3 regions of the Streptomyces sp. GMY02 genome follow, and region 2 is predicted to be linked to each of the others. Evidence: riboswitches for the same ligand, from Rfam matches in the RefSeq annotation. Region 2 holds a riboswitch; each other region holds the start of a gene.
What was found. Region 2 has a riboswitch for thiamine pyrophosphate ahead of KQY30_RS09005 (thiamine ABC transporter substrate binding subunit). Riboswitches for the same ligand answer to the same signal wherever they lie in the genome.

Region 1: it holds a riboswitch for thiamine pyrophosphate, as region 2 does, so the genes downstream of both, thiC (phosphomethylpyrimidine synthase ThiC) here and KQY30_RS09005 (thiamine ABC transporter substrate binding subunit) in region 2, are expected to answer to the same signal.
Region 3: it holds a riboswitch for thiamine pyrophosphate, as region 2 does, so the genes downstream of both, thiO (glycine oxidase ThiO) here and KQY30_RS09005 (thiamine ABC transporter substrate binding subunit) in region 2, are expected to answer to the same signal.

Annotation. Positions count from the first base shown of each region.
Region 1 covers NZ_CP077658.1:4,265,817-4,271,152, forward strand. The annotation lists gene KQY30_RS17870 (DUF5326 family protein) at 1-42, shown strand, start outside; gene KQY30_RS17875 (SsgA family sporulation/cell division regulator) at 594-1,028, shown strand; gene KQY30_RS17880 (YibE/F family protein) at 1,173-2,660, opposite strand; TPP riboswitch at 2,681-2,826, shown strand; gene thiC (phosphomethylpyrimidine synthase ThiC) at 2,819-4,687, shown strand; gene KQY30_RS17890 (ECF transporter S component) at 5,024-5,336, opposite strand, start outside.
Region 2 covers NZ_CP077658.1:2,180,897-2,186,232, forward strand. The annotation lists gene KQY30_RS09000 (iron ABC transporter permease) at 1-1,167, opposite strand, end outside; gene KQY30_RS09005 (thiamine ABC transporter substrate binding subunit) at 1,298-2,434, opposite strand; TPP riboswitch at 2,518-2,643, opposite strand; gene rlmN (23S rRNA (adenine(2503)-C(2))-methyltransferase RlmN) at 2,909-4,015, opposite strand; gene KQY30_RS36280 (GNAT family N-acetyltransferase) at 4,195-5,034, opposite strand; gene KQY30_RS09020 (phosphatidate cytidylyltransferase) at 5,135-5,336, opposite strand, start outside.
Region 3 covers NZ_CP077658.1:6,306,845-6,312,180, forward strand. The annotation lists gene pknB (Stk1 family PASTA domain-containing Ser/Thr kinase) at 1-285, opposite strand, end outside; gene KQY30_RS26905 (thiazole synthase) at 480-1,277, opposite strand; gene thiS (sulfur carrier protein ThiS) at 1,284-1,502, opposite strand; gene thiO (glycine oxidase ThiO) at 1,499-2,725, opposite strand; TPP riboswitch at 2,723-2,836, opposite strand; partial or broken gene KQY30_RS26920 (NAD(P)/FAD-dependent oxidoreductase) at 3,097-4,259, shown strand; gene KQY30_RS26925 (Rv2175c family DNA-binding protein) at 4,418-4,783, shown strand; gene thiE (thiamine phosphate synthase) at 4,881-5,336, shown strand, end outside.

The sequences.
Region 1 (5,336 bases), 2.1 Mb from region 2:
CGGAAGTTCATGTCCTCGTCGTCCTCGCGGGGCGACTGGTAGGTCAGCGGGCCGCGTGCCCGTTAGCCCGCGCGAGGGAAAGGTGAACCAGAAACCATCTCGGTCGCGGACCTGCCCTTAGAGTGACATATCTCTCCGTCCCCCAGTCCCCCTCAGGGGTGCGGCGGGCACGCGGGGGCGGCCCCCGCGGGCGGGCCCTCGCCCGTCGGCATCCCGGGGGTGAGTCCGTGGCCACGGCCCCACAACGCGACGTGCGGAGTCGTCAACACGCTGTGCAGAATCGTCGCGGCAAGATCGTCGGCTTGAAGCGCGGCGATTGTCTGCTTTCCGATCCACGGTTTCGCGATCCACGGCCCCGCGAGGTAGAGCGCGGGCCGTGGGTTTTTCTGTGTCTCACCGTCAACGGGAGCGACCGCTTCCGGAGGTGGAACGATTACGCAACGGGATCGCATCGCTGGTCAGCCCGCTCGCCTTCTCTTTCCGTATCTGAAAAATTACTCCTTGTGATCCGCTAGCGCTTACAGGACGATTGCGTCAAGAGGGTCAATGGGGATCATTCCCAGCCACTGTTTCATCTACTCCGGAGTACAGCGATGCGCGAGTCGGTGCAGGCCGAGGTCCTGATGAGCTTCCTCGTCTCCGAGGAACTGGCATTCCGGATCCCGGTGGAACTCCATTACGAGGTGCGGGATCCCTACGCGGTGCGCATGACATTCCATTTGCCCGGCGATGCCCCTGTGACCTGGACTTTTGGCCGTGAGCTACTGCTCGACGGCATCAACACGCCGAGCGGTGACGGTGATGTGCACATCGCGCCGACGGAGCCCGAGGACCTCTCGGACGTGCATATCCGGCTCCAGGTCGGGGACGATCATGCGCTCTTCCGGGTCAGTGCCGCGCCGCTGGTGGCCTTCCTCGACCGTACGGACCGGCTGGTGCCGCTGGGCCAGGAGCGCACGCTCGGTGACTTCGAGGTCAATCTGGAGCAGGCACTCGGCCGCATCCTGGCCGGGGAGAACGCCGGCTGAGCCCGGCTGGACGGGGCCGTACGGGTGATCCTTCCCGGCGGCCGTTTCGCGGCCCGGTCGGTGCCGAAGCCCCGGTCGGTCCTGAAGGCCACGGTCGGCGCTGAAGGCCTCGGTCGGTGCTGAACGTATCCACTTCGTGCGGACCTACTTCTTGCGGCGTCGGCCCCTGCCGCCGCCCAGCCCGCGCGCCGGTGTGCTCTGTACCGGCAGCGCAGGCCCTGTCTGCGGGCCTGCCGGACCTGCGGGACCTGCCGGGCCCGTGGGCCAGGGATCCGCGGTCCCGGGAGCCTGGGCCGGTGGTACGGGAGGCACGGGAGGCGCCCCGTGTCCCGCCCGGTCGGCGGAGACCACCAGAGCCGCCAGCGCCGTGGTCACCGGCACCGAGGCGACCAGACCGATCGAACCCACCAGGGTCCGTACGATCTCCTCCGCCACCAGCTCACTGTTGGCGACCGTACCCACACCCGACTGCGCGATCGAGAAGAGCAGCAGCAGTGGCAGGGCGGCGCCCGCGTAGGCCAGGACCAGCGTATTGACCACCGAGGCGATATGGTCCCGGCCGATCCGGATACCCGCCCGGTAGAGGGCACGGGGACCCATCGACGGGTCCGCCTGGTGCAGCTCCCAGACCGCCGAGGTCTGGGTGACCGTCACATCGTCGAGGACACCCAGCGAACCGATGATGACCCCCGCGAGCAGCAGACCGCTCATATCGATCCCGGGATAGAGACCGTGGATCAGACCGGTGTTGTCATCGGTGTTGCCGGTCAGGCTCGCCCAGCCGATGAAGACCGATCCCAGCAGCCCGATCAGCAGCAGGGAGACCAGTGTGCCAAGAACCGCGACCGAGGTTCGGGCCGTCAGTCCATGGCACATATAGAGCGCGATCAGCATGATCGCGCTGGCCCCGACCACCGCCACGACCAGCGGATTCGAGCCCTGAAGTATCGCGGGCAGGATGAACAGCGTCAGCACGGCGAACGAGACAGCCAGCGCGACCAGCGCCATGACCCCGCGCAGCCGCCCCACCACGACCACCGCGAGCGCGAAGATCCCGGCCAGCAGAGCCATGGGGACCTTCCGGTTGACATCCGTCACGGAGTACTGGAGATCACGCGGGGCGTCGGGTGCGTATGCCACCACAACGCCCTGTTTCACGTGAAACTGCCGTGGCGCGTCCGGCTGGACGATCTCGATGAAGGTCCGGCCCTTCTCCTTGCCCGTGGTGACCTCGATCGTGGCCTTCTTGCAGTCACCGGTCTGCTCCCGTTCCGCCTCGCGTCCCTGGGGCTTGGAGGTGTCACCGGTGGACGGGATCTGGGCGGCGTTCACGGACTTGCAGTCGACCTGCTCGATCTGCACCACCCGGCCCTGCTCGGTCTGCCGGTCGAAGCCCACTCCCGTACGCTCATGCGCCGGAGCGCCGCCGGGCCAGAGCACCACCAGACCGACCGCCACGGCGGCCGCAAACGGGATCAGAACCGCCGCGATGACCTTGCGAAGGTGCAGGGAGACCGGCGCGGCGGGGCCATGACTGTGCGTGTGCCCGTGCGATTCGTGGGTCTGCTGGGTTGAGGTCACCGACCGATCATCGCAAGAAGCCTGAGGCCCTCTGTTCAGCACGCCGGACATGACGCTAGCGTGGGGGCACCTTTTGCACACGCGGGAGCTCGGAGCACCGGGCTGAGAGGGCGCTGACTGTGGCGTTCCGGGGCATGTCCCCTGGACCCCTGAGCTGCGCCGACCGCTGAACCTGTTACCGGGTAATGCCGGCGTAGGGAGTAGGTCTCATGACCGTTCAGGACGCACACACGCCTGCCTCCGATTCTGGAAACGAGTCTGGAAATCCGAGCGAGGCTCAGGGTTCGAGCCGGACTCAGAGGACTATCGGCTGGCACAAGGGATATGTCCAGGGCTCGCGCCCGGACCTCCAGGTACCGGTCCGCCAGGTGCACCTCACCAACGGCCAGGACGTCACGCTGTACGACACATCGGGTCCGTACACCGATCCGGCAGTCGAGACCGATGTACGCCGCGGTCTCGCGCCGCTGCGGGAGAACTGGATCGTCGGGCGGGGTGACACGGAGGAGTACGCGGGCCGGCCGGTCCGCCCCGAGGACGACGGGCTCAAGCACACGGCGCCGCGTGGCGGGCTGCGCAACCTCGACGCGGTCTTCCCCGGCAGGCCGCGCCAGCCGCGACGGGCGCGTGCCGGGCAGACCGTGACGCAGCTCTCGTACGCCCGGCGTGGGGAGATCACGTCGGAGATGGAGTACGTCGCGATCCGGGAGAATGTGTCCCCGGAGGTCGTGCGCGAGGAGATCGCCGCGGGCCGTGCCGTACTGCCGGCCAATGTCAATCACCCGGAGATCGAGCCGATGATCATCGGCAAGCGGTTCCTGGTGAAGGTCAACGCCAACATCGGCAATTCCGCGGTCACTTCCTCGATCGAGGAGGAGGTGGAGAAGATGACCTGGGCGACCCGCTGGGGCGCCGACACGGTCATGGATCTCTCCACCGGCCGCAATATCCACACCACTCGCGAGTGGGTGCTGCGCAACTCCCCCGTGCCGATCGGCACCGTGCCGCTCTACCAGGCGCTCGAAAAGGTCGACGGCAAGGCCGAGGAGCTGACCTGGGAGATCTACAAGGACACGGTCATCGAGCAGGCCGAGCAGGGCGTCGACTACATGACCGTCCATGCCGGGGTGCTGCTGCGGTACGTTCCGCTGACGGCGCGCCGCAAGACGGGCATCGTCTCGCGTGGCGGCTCGATCATGGCGGCGTGGTGCCTCGCGCACCACAAGGAGTCGTTCCTGTACGAGAACTTCGAGGAGCTGTGCGAGATCCTCGCGGCGTACGACGTGACGTACTCCCTCGGCGACGGCCTGCGTCCGGGGTCCATCGCGGACGCCAACGACGAGGCCCAGTTCGCCGAACTGCGCACGCTCGGGGAGCTGAACTCGACCGCCAAGCGGCTGGGCGTACAGACCATGATCGAGGGCCCGGGCCATGTCCCGATGCACAAGATCAAGGAGAACATCGACCTCCAGCAGGAGATCTGCGAGGAGGCGCCGTTCTATACGCTCGGCCCGCTGACGACCGATGTGGCTCCGGCGTACGACCACATCACCTCCGGTATCGGCGCCGCGATGATCGCGTGGTGGGGTACGGCGATGCTCTGCTACGTCACCCCCAAGGAACACCTCGGGCTGCCGGACCGGGACGACGTCAAGACCGGTGTCATCACGTACAAGATCGCCGCGCATGCGGCGGACCTCGCCAAGGGGCACCCGGGGGCACAGGCGTGGGACGACGCGCTGTCCGACGCCCGGTTCGAGTTCCGCTGGGAGGACCAGTTCAATCTGGCCCTGGATCCGGACACCGCCCGGGAGTTCCACGACGAGACGCTGCCGGCCGAGCCGGCGAAGACGGCGCACTTCTGCTCCATGTGCGGCCCGAAGTTCTGCTCGATGAAGATCTCCCAGGACATCCGGCGGCGGCACGGCGGCGAGATGGAGGGCGACGGCGACGGTACGGGAAGCGCGGACGTGGCGGGCGCCGCGATCGGGGACGCCGAGATCGAGGCGGGCATGGCACAGAAGTCCAAGGAATTCGCCGCGGCCGGCAATCGGGTCTATCTGCCGCTGGCGGAGTGAGCCCGGCGGATTGAGGACCGGCGGCCCGCTGGGCCTGGGCCGTGCCGGACGGGATCAGTCGGACACGGCCCGGGCCCTGTCCGGACAGGGCCCCGCGCCGGGCCTTGAGCACTGCGCGGAGCCCTGAAGGGCAGGCTTGCGGAACGGCGGGCCATCGGAGCTTGGCACCGGCCGGAGTCACTCCGGCCGGTGGTCCGCCGGGCCGAGGCCTCCGGAACAGTGGTCGTTAAGGACAGTGGTCGGTAGAGACAGTGGGTCGGTAAGGACCGGGGTCCGGGGGCGCCGCGATGTCGGCGAGGTTCCGCGCGGCGGCCGGGACAGTGACCCCGGCCGGGGTCACTCCGGCCTGTGGTCCGCGCCGCCGAAATCGGGGCTGGTGAAGTCCGGGCTGGTGAAGCTCGGGCGCTGGCCGGTGGCGGCACCCTCGTCCGGGCTGCTGAAGTCCGGCCGGCTGTAGCCGATCTTGGGCAGGTGCTTGACCGGGCGGGCCGGTCCCGGGGCGGCCGGATCCGCGCTCGGGTCGGCCAGAACGTCGCGCAGGAAGGGCAGAAGGCCCCGCTCCAGCAGCGCATGGCGCCAGGCCTCCCGCGCCCGGGCCACCTCGTCGGGCAGCTCGGCGCTCGGCGACTCCTCGGCCGGGAGCTGGGTC
Region 2 (5,336 bases):
CAGGAAACCGAAGCCGACGGTGACGGCCGAGACCCCGAGCGGCAGCATCAGCAGCGCGTCGAGGCCCCGGACGAGCCGGCCCGCGCGCCGGGTCAGCGCGGCGGCCGCGAGACCGCCCACCACCAGCGCGACGCCCGTCGCGGCGAGCGCGTACCGCAGCGAGTTCCAGACGGCTTCCAGCGGCGGTACGAGAAACGTTCCGCCGCTCGCGTCGAGCGAGCCGAGCGCCCGGTAGAAGCCGAGGCCGTACCCTCCCGGCGCGTCGAGGGAGCGCTCGACGAGCACACCGAGCGGCAGCAGGATCAGCACGAGAACGGTGGTGAGGACTCCGCCGAGCAGCGCCCACTGCCCGGTCCCGCGCGGCCTGCGCGCCGTCTGCGCGGAATCGACGAGTCTCAGCGCGCCTTCCCGCCGCCGTACGGTCCTGGCGTGCACCGCCAGTACTGCCGCGACCGCCGCGAACTGGACGAGGGTGAGCACGGCGGCGGTGGGCAGGTCGAGCAACTGCGCGGTCTGCCGGTAGATCTCCACCTCCAGCGTGGAGTAGGCCGGGCCGCCCAGGATCTGTACGACGCCGAAGGAGGTGAAGGTGAAGAGGAAGACCATCAGGGCGGCGGCCGCCACGGCGGGGGCGAGGGCCGGCAGCGTCACCCGCCACCAGGCGGCGAACCGTCCCGCGCCCAGCACCCGCGCGGCCTCCTCCTGGCGCGGGTCGAGCTGCGACCACAGGCCGCCCACGGTCCGTACGACCACCGCGTAGTTGAAGAAGACATGCGCGAGCAGGATCGCCCAGACGGTGGTGTCGAGCCGTATGCCCCACAGCTCGTCGAGCAGTCCGCCGCGCCCGAGCAGCGCCAGGAAGGCCGTACCGACGACGACGGTCGGCAGGACGAAGGGGATGGTGACCACCGCGCGCAGCACGTGCCGGCCAGGGAAGTCGAAGCGCGCGAAGACATACGCGCCGGGCAGGGCGATCAGCAGGGTGAGCACGGTGGAGGCCACTGCCTGCCAGGTGGTGAACCAGAGGACACCGAGGATGTCGGGACGGCTCAGCACCTCGCCGACACGGCCGAACTGCCAGGTGCCGTCGGCCTTGAGACCGCGGCCGACGATCGCGGTCACGGGATAGGCGAAGAAGACCGCGAAGAACACGACGGGCACGGCCATGAGGGCGAGCCGGACGGCGTGCGCGCGCCCGGCCCGCCTTCTCTTCGGGGCGGGGGAGTTCCCTTAGGGCTGGGGCGAGTTCCTTTCGGGGTGGGGCGAGCCGGCCGGGCCCGGCTCGCCCCTTCGCCGGCTACTTCACCACGAGTGAGGTCCACGACTGGATCCACTGCTCACGGTTGGCGGCGATCTTGTCGGATGCCACGGTCCCGGGCTCGGGGACCGTCGCGCCGAACTTCGTGAACAGCTCGGGCAGCTTCACGCTCTTGACGACCGGGTTGACGAACATGTTCAGCGGCATGTCCGCCTGGAAGGTGTCGCTGATCAGGAAGTCCACCAGGGCCTTGCCGCCCGCCTCGTTCTTCGCGCCCGTGAGCAGCCCGGCGAACTCGGTCTGCCGGAAACAGGTGCCGGTGGCGACTCCGGTGGGCGCCTGCTGCGGCTGCGGCTCGGCGTACAGGACCTCTACGGGCGGGCTGGAGGCGTACGAGACGACGAGCGGGCGGTCGGCCTTGGCCTTCTTACCGCCGGCCGAGCCCGAGAAGTTCTCGTTGTAGGCCTGTTCCCAACTGTCGACGACCTGGACGCCGTTGGCCTTGAGCTTCTTCCAGTAGTCCTGCCAGCCGTTGTCGCCGTACCGCGCGGCCGTGCCGAGGAGGAATCCGAGGCCGGGCGAGGAGGTCGCGGCGTTCTCGGTCACGAGCAGGTCCTTGTACTGCGGCTCGACCAGATCGTCGAACGACTGCGGCGGCGCAAGCTTCTTGTCCGCGAAGTACTTCTTGTCGTAGTTGACGCAGATGTCGCCGGTATCGATGGGTGTGACCCGGTTCTGGTCGCGGTCGAGCTGTGCGGCCGTGTCGACGCGGTCGAGGCCCTTGGCCTTGTACGGCGTGAACAGGCCGTTGTCGAGGGCGCGGGAGAGCAGGGTGTTGTCGACGCCGAAGAAGACATCGCCCTGGGGCGAACCCTTGGTGAGGATCTCCTTGTTGAGGGCCTCGCCCGCGTCGCCGCTCTTCAGGACCTTGACCGTGTAGCCGGTCCGCCGGGTGAACTCCTTGAGCACGGCGGGCGAGGCGTTGAACGAGTCATGGCTGACGAGGGTGACGGTCTTTGACTCCGTACCGCCGCTGCCGCCGGACGGCGCGGAGCCGTCGGATCCGCCGCAGGCGGCGAGGACCGAGACCCCGAGCGCGGTGGCAAGCGCGGCGACGGCCGTCCTTCTGCGGGCGGCCGTACTTCTGTTACCGGCTGTGCTGGTGGTGGTGCTCACTGATTTTCCTCCTGGGAAGTCCAGGAGAAGACGCGGCCCTGCCCGGAGTCAGGACCGGCCGGACTCCGGGCAGGGCGCAACAGCTTGAGTGGTGACCGAACTTCCTACCCAGAATGACCTGGGCGAGGTTCAGAGGGTCTGCGGCCGCTGCCCGCTCTCACGGACATGTGCCACACTCTCAGCGCTGTGGCGCTCCCCTGTCGGAACATATGCAATGCGTTCAGACCAACATTACCCCGCGGCCGTCCAGGTCCCGTCCGGCGGATCTTCGTGGATCAGCCCGGGGCGGCTGGTGGAGGGGGTCCCTCCCGTGCCGTTCAGGCTACGGGGGAGCATCGCAAGGCGGAGGATCGGCGTTGTGGATGGCCCGGCCGTACTTGGACGACTCCGACAACGCAGCGAGGTGCCGCCCGCCGCGGCAGCGGCTGATGTCACTGCGGCGTTCCGGGCCCGCGAAGATCCGCCGGACAGGGCCTAGCGCTCCGAAGCGGCCAACTGCCCGCACGCCCCGTCGATCTCCTGGCCCCTGGTGTCCCGTACCGTCACCGGCACGCCATGGGCCGCGATCGCCTCGACGAACGCCTTCTCGTCCTCGGGGCGTGACGCCGTCCACTTCGATCCCGGGGTCGGGTTGAGCGGGATCAGATTGACGTGCACCCGCTTGCCCTTGAGCAGCCGGCCCAGCCGGTCGCCGCGCCACGCCTGGTCGTTGACGTCGCGGATGAGGGCGTACTCGATGGAGACCCGGCGGCCGGACTTCTCCGCGTACTCCCAGGCCGCTTCCAGCACTTCCCGTACCTTCCAGCGGGTGTTGACCGGGACGAGGGTGTCGCGCAGCTCGTCGTCGGGCGCGTGCAGGGAGACCGCGAGGCGGCACTTGAACCCCTCGTCGGCGAAGCGCAGCATCGCGGGCACCAGACCGACCGTCGAGACCGTGATCCCGCGCTGGGACAGCCCCAGTCCGTCGGGCTCCGGGTCGGTCAGCCGGCGTATCGCGCCGACCACCCGGTTGTAGTTGGCGAGCGGCTCGCCCATGCCCATGAAGACGATGTTCGACAGCCGGGAGGGGCCGCCGGGCACCTCGCCGTCACGCAGCGCGCGCATCCCGTCGACGATCTGGTGCACGATCTCCGCGGTGGACAGATTGCGGTCGAGACCGGCCTGCCCGGTGGCGCAGAAGGGGCAGTTCATCCCGCAGCCGGCCTGCGACGAGATGCACATCGTGACGCGGTCCGGATAGCGCATCAGCACCGACTCGACCAGCGTGCCGTCGTGCAGCCGCCACAGCGTCTTACGGGTGGTGTCGTCGTCGCACGAGATGTGCCGCACCACCGACATCAGCTCGGGCATCAGCTCTGCGGCGAGCTTCTCGCGCGCGGCGGCCGGGATGTCGGTCCACTGCTGCGGATCGTGTGCGTACCGCGCGAAGTAGTGCTGCGAAAGCTGGTTGGCACGGAACGCCTTCTCGCCGACCGCGGCGACGGCCTCGCGGCGCTCGGCGGGGGTGAGGTCGGCGAGGTGCCGCGGCGGCTTCTTGGCCCCGCGGGGCGCGACAAAGGTCAATTCTCCAGGTACAGGCATGGTGGATCCCAGTCTCGCAGATTCCCGCCCGTGGCCTGCCCCGCGAGCCGGGTGACGGTCGTCTCTGGTCGTCCTCGGTCACCTCGGGCCGTCGTTCGACGGCCGGCGGACGGCCCGGGTGCACGGTCATGCGCCCCAGCCGCCACCCTCGGAGAGCGGGTTCCCGTTCGCGTCGTACGTCACGCTTCAAGCCCCACGCACGCCGGGCCGGTCCCACTGATCACCCCCGCCGGTCGCTGATAGAGGGCGCCTGATCGGCGGTGCTCCACCGTGCGGACATGTGTGAACCCCTGCCGCTGGTAGTAGTGGCCGAGCTGCGCATTGGTCCTCCACGTGTCCACCCGGAGCCACGACTTCCCCGCTCTCTGAGCTTTCCGCGACGCCCAGTCAAGCATTGACGCGCCCACAGATCTCCCCCGGGCAACTGGGAGAACGATGACCCGATGGGCGTACAGGGCATCGGCGGGCATATCCTCAGGGGGCCAGAATTCCGAGTCGGCAGATTCATCCACCGTGATCGTGCCCATATTCACGCCGAAATCGTGAACGATGTAGGCCGTACCGCGCCCAACGTCGCGTGAGATCTTCTCGACGCTGGCGGGGTACTGCCATTGATCGATCCCCCTTTGCGCCAGCGCTCTGGACGCCTCGTCCCACATCGAGGCGATTACGTCCACATCACTGGACACTGCGGGCCGGATGGTAATTCGTTCACTCATTTGGGCGCGTTCCCAACTCGTTCGGAGTACATTGCGGCCGGTGGGCATTGCGGTCACCGTGACCCGAACAGGGCCGCTCTCCGCGTATCCCGTGCGACTCGTACCCAGGTGTATCCCGTGCGCAATGCAGGTAATCACGCCTTCCGGAATACCGGCGGGTTCTGCAAAGGACCGAATCCCCGCTTCCAGCGCCGGCTTCGTGGCGATGCCCGATGACGCCTTTTCGACACTTACCGCGATGGTCCGACTCGGCGTGCGGCCCCGCTCTTGAATGTCCTGCGCCCATGCGGTCGCAGACATGCGGCAGGGGCCCGCTGTCCTGTGGACAACGGGCCCCCGTACGGTATCGCCGCTGGTCAGGCCCTTGGCCGGGCCCGGTTCGGCAGGAACCTGCGAAGCGTCAGGAGCCTACGAAGATCAGCAGCAGCAGCCAGACCACCGGCGCCGTGGGCAGCAGGGAATCGAGCCGGTCCATGATGCCGCCGTGCCCCGGCAGCAGCGTGCCCATGTCCTTGATGCCGAGATCCCGCTTGATCATGGACTCGCCGAGATCACCTAGCGTGGCACTCGCCGCGACCGCCAGTCCGAGCAGCAGCCCCTGC
Region 3 (5,336 bases), 4.1 Mb from region 2:
CATCGCCAGATAGACATACGCCCCCTGCGCGCCCTGGTCGTACACCGCGACCACATTGGGATGCGCCAGCCGCGCCACGGACTTGGCCTCCCGGATGAACCGTTCCACGAACGTCACGTCGGCGGCGAGGGCGGGGTGCATGACCTTGAGCGCGAGCACCCGGTCGAGACGGGTGTCAACGGCCCGGTAGACGGTGGCCATGCCGCCGACGGCGATACGGGCGTCCACGCGGTAACGCCCGTCGAGCACCTGCCCGACGATGGGGTCGTGAAGGGTCGTATCCACCCCTTGAGTCTACGAGTCACGTCTGCGCGGGCGGGCCTGGCGGTGCGAAGAGCACACCCGGCGCCGGGGAACTTTCCAGCCCGTCCGGCGTTTGAGGACGGAACCGGCGACCCCGTGCCGGGGGCGCAAAATAAGCCCGTCCGGCGATTGAGGACGAACCGGCGGCGGACGGACCCGCACGCAAAGCGCACTCGCTACGAGAACGCCGGCCGCTCCGGATCCCACGTCGGCATGCCCTCCGCCGGGGACGACGCGTGGGCGAAGTGGCGGCGGGGGATCCGGCCCGCGCGGTACGCCAGGCGCCCCGCCTCCACCCCGTGCCGCATCGCCTCCGCCATCAGCACCGGCTCCCGCGCCCGCGTCACCGCCGACGCCAGCATCACCGCCGCGCACCCCAGCTCCATCGCCAGCGCCGCGTCCGACGCCGTACCCGCCCCCGCGTCCAGGATCACCGGCACCCCCGCCCGCTCCACGATCAGCTCGAAGTTGTGCGGGTTGCGGATCCCGAGCCCGGAACCGATCGGCGACCCCAGCGGCATGATCGCCGCGCAGCCCACGTCCTCCAGCTTTCTGGCGAGCACGGGATCGTCGTTCGTATAGGGCAGCACCGTGAACCCGTCGTCGACCAGCGTCTCCGCCGCGTCCAGCAGCTCGACCGGATCCGGCAGCAGCGTCCGCTCGTCCGCGACCACCTCCAGCTTGATCCAGTCCGTACCGAGCGCCTCACGCGCCAGCCGCGCCGTGAGCACCGCCTCCCCCGCCGTGAAACACCCCGCCGTGTTGGGCAGGGCGCGGATCCCGAGCGAGCCGAGTACGGACAGGACGGACCCCTGGACCGTGGGATCGAGGCGCCGCATCGCCACGGTGGTGAGTTCGGTGCCGGAGGCGACCAGGCACCGTTCCAGCACGCCGAGGCTCGGCGCCCCGCCCGTCCCCATGATCAGCCGGGATCCCAGCACGGTGGAGCCGATGGTGAACCGGTCGTCCGCCATCCCCGCTCAGCCCCCCTGGACCGCGGTGAGGACTTCCACCCGGTCGCCCTCGCCGAGCACCGTCCCGGCCCAGCGGCCCCGTGGTACCACCGTCTCGTTGACGGCGGCCGCGACACCCGAGGGCGCGGAGGTGAGCGTGGCCACCAGGACGTCGAGCGTGGTGCCCGTGGCGAGGTCGTGCGCCTCGCCGTTCACGGAGACGGACACACGGACGGAGATGCTCATACGGTCAGCTCCCGTGGTACGGAGGTGAGGTCCTGCGGTACGGAGGTGAAGCGGCGCGGGGTGAACGGCCGGGCCAGTTCGGGGAGTTCGCCGGTGGTCAGCGCCTCCGCCAGCACATCGCCGGTGACCGGCGTGAGCAGCACCCCGTTGCGGTAGTGGCCGGTCGCGAGATGCAGTCCCGGCAGCGCGGTCGGCCCCAGCAGCGGCGCGTTGTCCGGTGAGCCGGGGCGCAGCCCGGCGAGGGTCTCGGTGAGCGGCAGCTCGGTGATGCCGGGGACGAGCTCATGCGCGTCGCGCAGCAATTCGTACACCCCGCCCGCGGTCACCGTCGTGTCCCAGCCCTGCTCCTCGCTGGTGGCGCCGATCACCAGCTCGCCGTTCTCACGCGGCACCAGATAGACATGGCTGCCGCGCACCACCGCCCGTACCGACCTGGTCAGGAACGGCGTGTACGCCCGTGGCACGGTCAGCCGCAGCACCTGGCCCTTGACGGGCCGTACCGGCGGCCGGATCTCGTGCGGTACGCCCTCCAGCCGCCCGCTCAGACTGCCGGCGGCCAGCACCACCTGGTCCGCGCCCAGTACGCGCCCGTCGGCCAGTACCGCGCCGGCGGCCCGGTCCCGTACGACCGAGAGCCGTTGGGCCGACGCCCGGTGGAACACCACCCCGGCCCGCTCGCACGCCGTGACCAGCGCCGCGGCCAGCCGGCGGGGATCGATCTGATGGTCGCCGTCCACCCGCAGGCCGCCGCGCACGCCCGGCGCGAGCATCGGTTCGAGGCGCCGGCACTCGCGCCCCGTGAGCCACTCGGAGGCCAGCCCCGAGCGGCGCTGGAGGTCGTGCAGTTCGCGCAGCTCGGCGCGGTCGTCGGTGTCGAGGGCGACGGCGAGCGTGCCGCTGGCGCGGTAGCCGGTCTCCTGGCTGCCGGCCTCCTCCAGCTCGGCCACGAAGTCCGGATAGCGCTCCGCGGAGGCCATGTTGAGCCGGAGCAGGACCTGCTCGCCATGGTGGAGTTCGGTGACGGCGGCGAGCATGCCCGCCGCGACCCGCGCGGCGCCGCCGCCCGGACGGGGGTCGGCGACGGCGGTGCTCAGCCCGCGCTGAGCGGCCCGCCAGGCCGTGACCAGGCCGATGATTCCGCCGCCGACGACCAGGACGTCGGAACCGCTCCCCGTTCCCCGATGAGGCGACTGCGGATGGGATGACGGATGGGGTGACTGCATGGGCGTCCAGCCCCTCCCTTCGCCGGCATGACCCGGATCAGGTTCGTACGGTCGGAGGCCGCTCCAGCCTCCCTCTCAGTCCGGTGCGTCCGGACTCCCGCGAGGTAGTGTCACCGGCCAGACTAACGCGCGGCCCGCCGTGCGGTAAGGCCGCGCCGAGGGCCCGGGGTCCCGTCTGCCACATGGCGTCGTCCGCCCGCAGCACGGGGACCAGGCGGGATGTGGCGGACAGGGCCTGGTTCCGTCCGGGTACGCCCGGCGGTTGACCGGCTGCATATGGTGATCGGGTGAGCGAGCAGCAGAGGCAGCGGGAACTCCCGGCACAGCGGGCGGATCGGGCGCGGCCGGGCGTCGTCATCGTCGGCGCGGGGATGGCGGGGGTGCAGACCGCCGTGGCCCTGCGCGAGAAGGGGTACGAGGGGACGGTCACCCTGATCGGCGCCGAGCGCCACCCGCCGTACGACCGGCCGCCGCTCTCCAAGGCGGTGCTGCTGGGCACGGCGGACAGCCCGGCGTACGACATCGACTTCGCTGCGCTCGCCGTCGAGCTGAGACTCGGGGTTGAGGTGACCGGACTGCGCCCCGCCGCGCGGGAGGTCGACACCGGGGCCGGGCCCGTACCGTACGACCTGCTGGTCATCGCCACCGGCGCCGAGCCGGTCGCCCTGCCGGGCACCGCGGGCATGCCCGGTGTCCATCTGCTGCGCACCCTGGACGACGCCGAGGCGCTGCGGCCCGTTCTGGACCGGGGGCCGGGACCGTGGTCGTCGGCGCGGGGTGGATCGGCGCGGAGTTCACCACGGCGGCCCGCGCGGCCGGGTGTGCCGTGACGGTCGTGGAGGCGGCGGACCGGCCGCTGCCCGGCGCCCTGCCGGCCGAGGTCGCGGCGCCCATGGCGGACTGGTACGCGGAGAGCGGCGCCGAACTGCTCACGGGCGCCCGGGTCGCCGCCGTCGAGCCGGGCACCGTGGTCCTCGCGGACGGCAGGCGGCTCTCGGCCGAGGCCGTGGTGGTGGGCATAGGCGCGCGGCCCACGACCGACTGGCTGTCGGGCTCCGGAATCGCGCTGGGCCCGGACGGGGCGGTCGTCGCCGACGAGCGGCTCGCGACCTCGCTGCCCGGTGTGTACGCGGTCGGCGACTGCGCCTCCTTCCCCTCCGCCCGCTACGGCGAGCGGCTGCTGGTCCACCACTGGGACAACGCGCTCCAGGGGCCGCGTACGGTCGCCGCCCAGGCCGTCGGCGAGAGCGAGCAGATCTACGATCCGGTGCCGTACTTCTGGTCGGAGCAGTTCGGCCGGTTCGTCCAGTACGCGGGGCATCACGCGGCGGCGGACACCCTGGTCTGGCGCGGCGGTCCCGCGGAGGCCGCCTGGTCGGTGGTGTGGCTGCGGGACGGGGTGCTGGTGGCGCTGCTCGCGGTGGGCAGGCCCCGCGATCTGGCGCAGGGGCGCAAGCTGATCGAGGCGGGCACCCGGCTGGACCCGGCGCTCGCCGCCGACCCGTCCGTACCACTGCGGAAGGCGGCGCTCTGAGACGCTGCCGTCCGGGGCCGCGCGGGCCGTCGTGCCGTGGCCCGGGCGGGGCCGGAGCGGTTCGTGCCGTGGGCCCGGCGCGGGGGGCGGTTCGTGCGGGCTGCCCCGGCCGGAGCCGGTTCGTGGCGTCTGTCAGTCCGGGATGGCACGCTTGTCGTGTGACCGAGATTGACGCAAAGATCGATGCTCTCGTCCCCGCCTGGCTCCACCTGCCCGACATCGCGGAAGCGCTCGATGTCGAGGTGACGCGTGTGCGGCAGTTGGTGAAGGAAGGCCAGCTCATCGCCGTACGCCGGGGCGAGAACAAGACGCTCCAGGTGCCTGCCGCCTTCGTCGACGGCAACAAGGTCGTCAAGGGCCTCGCCGGGACCCTGACGCTCCTGAGGGACGACGGCTTCACCGACGAAGAGATGCTCGAATGGCTCTTCACCCCCGACCCGACCCTGCCGGGCACGCCCGCCCAGGCGCTCGGGGAGAATCGCGGCACGGAGGTGAAGCGCCGGGCCCAGGCGCTCGCCGTCTGATCGACCCATCATCACTCGCGGTGTGCGGCGGCGCCCCGGCGGCCGTCCCACGGTCCCGGCGCCTCCGCACACCGCCGACCCGACGGGGGGAATTCCCATGCCCGAGGCCCGCGCGTCGCTCTCCGACGCCCGGCTGTATCTCTGCACGGACGCCCGCAAGAGGCAGGGGGACCTCCCGGAGTTCCTCGACGCCGTGCTGGCGTCCGGCGTGGACATCGTGCAGCTCAGGGACAAGGGCATGGAGGCGGCCGAGGAGCTGGACCACCTCCAGGTCTTCGCAGACGCCTGCCGCCGCCATGGCGTACTGCTCGCCGTCAACGACCGCGCGGATGTGGCGCATGCCATCGGCTCCGACGTGCTGCATCTCGGACAGGGCGATCTGCCCGTCCCCGCCGCCCGCGCGATCCTCGGCGACGCCCCGCTGATCGGCCGCTCCACGCATGCCGAGGCCGAGGCGGACGCCGCCGCCGTCGAGCCCGGTGTGGACTACTTCTGTACGGGACCGTGCTGGCCCACCCCGACCAAGCCGGGCCGCCACGCGCCGGGACTCGGT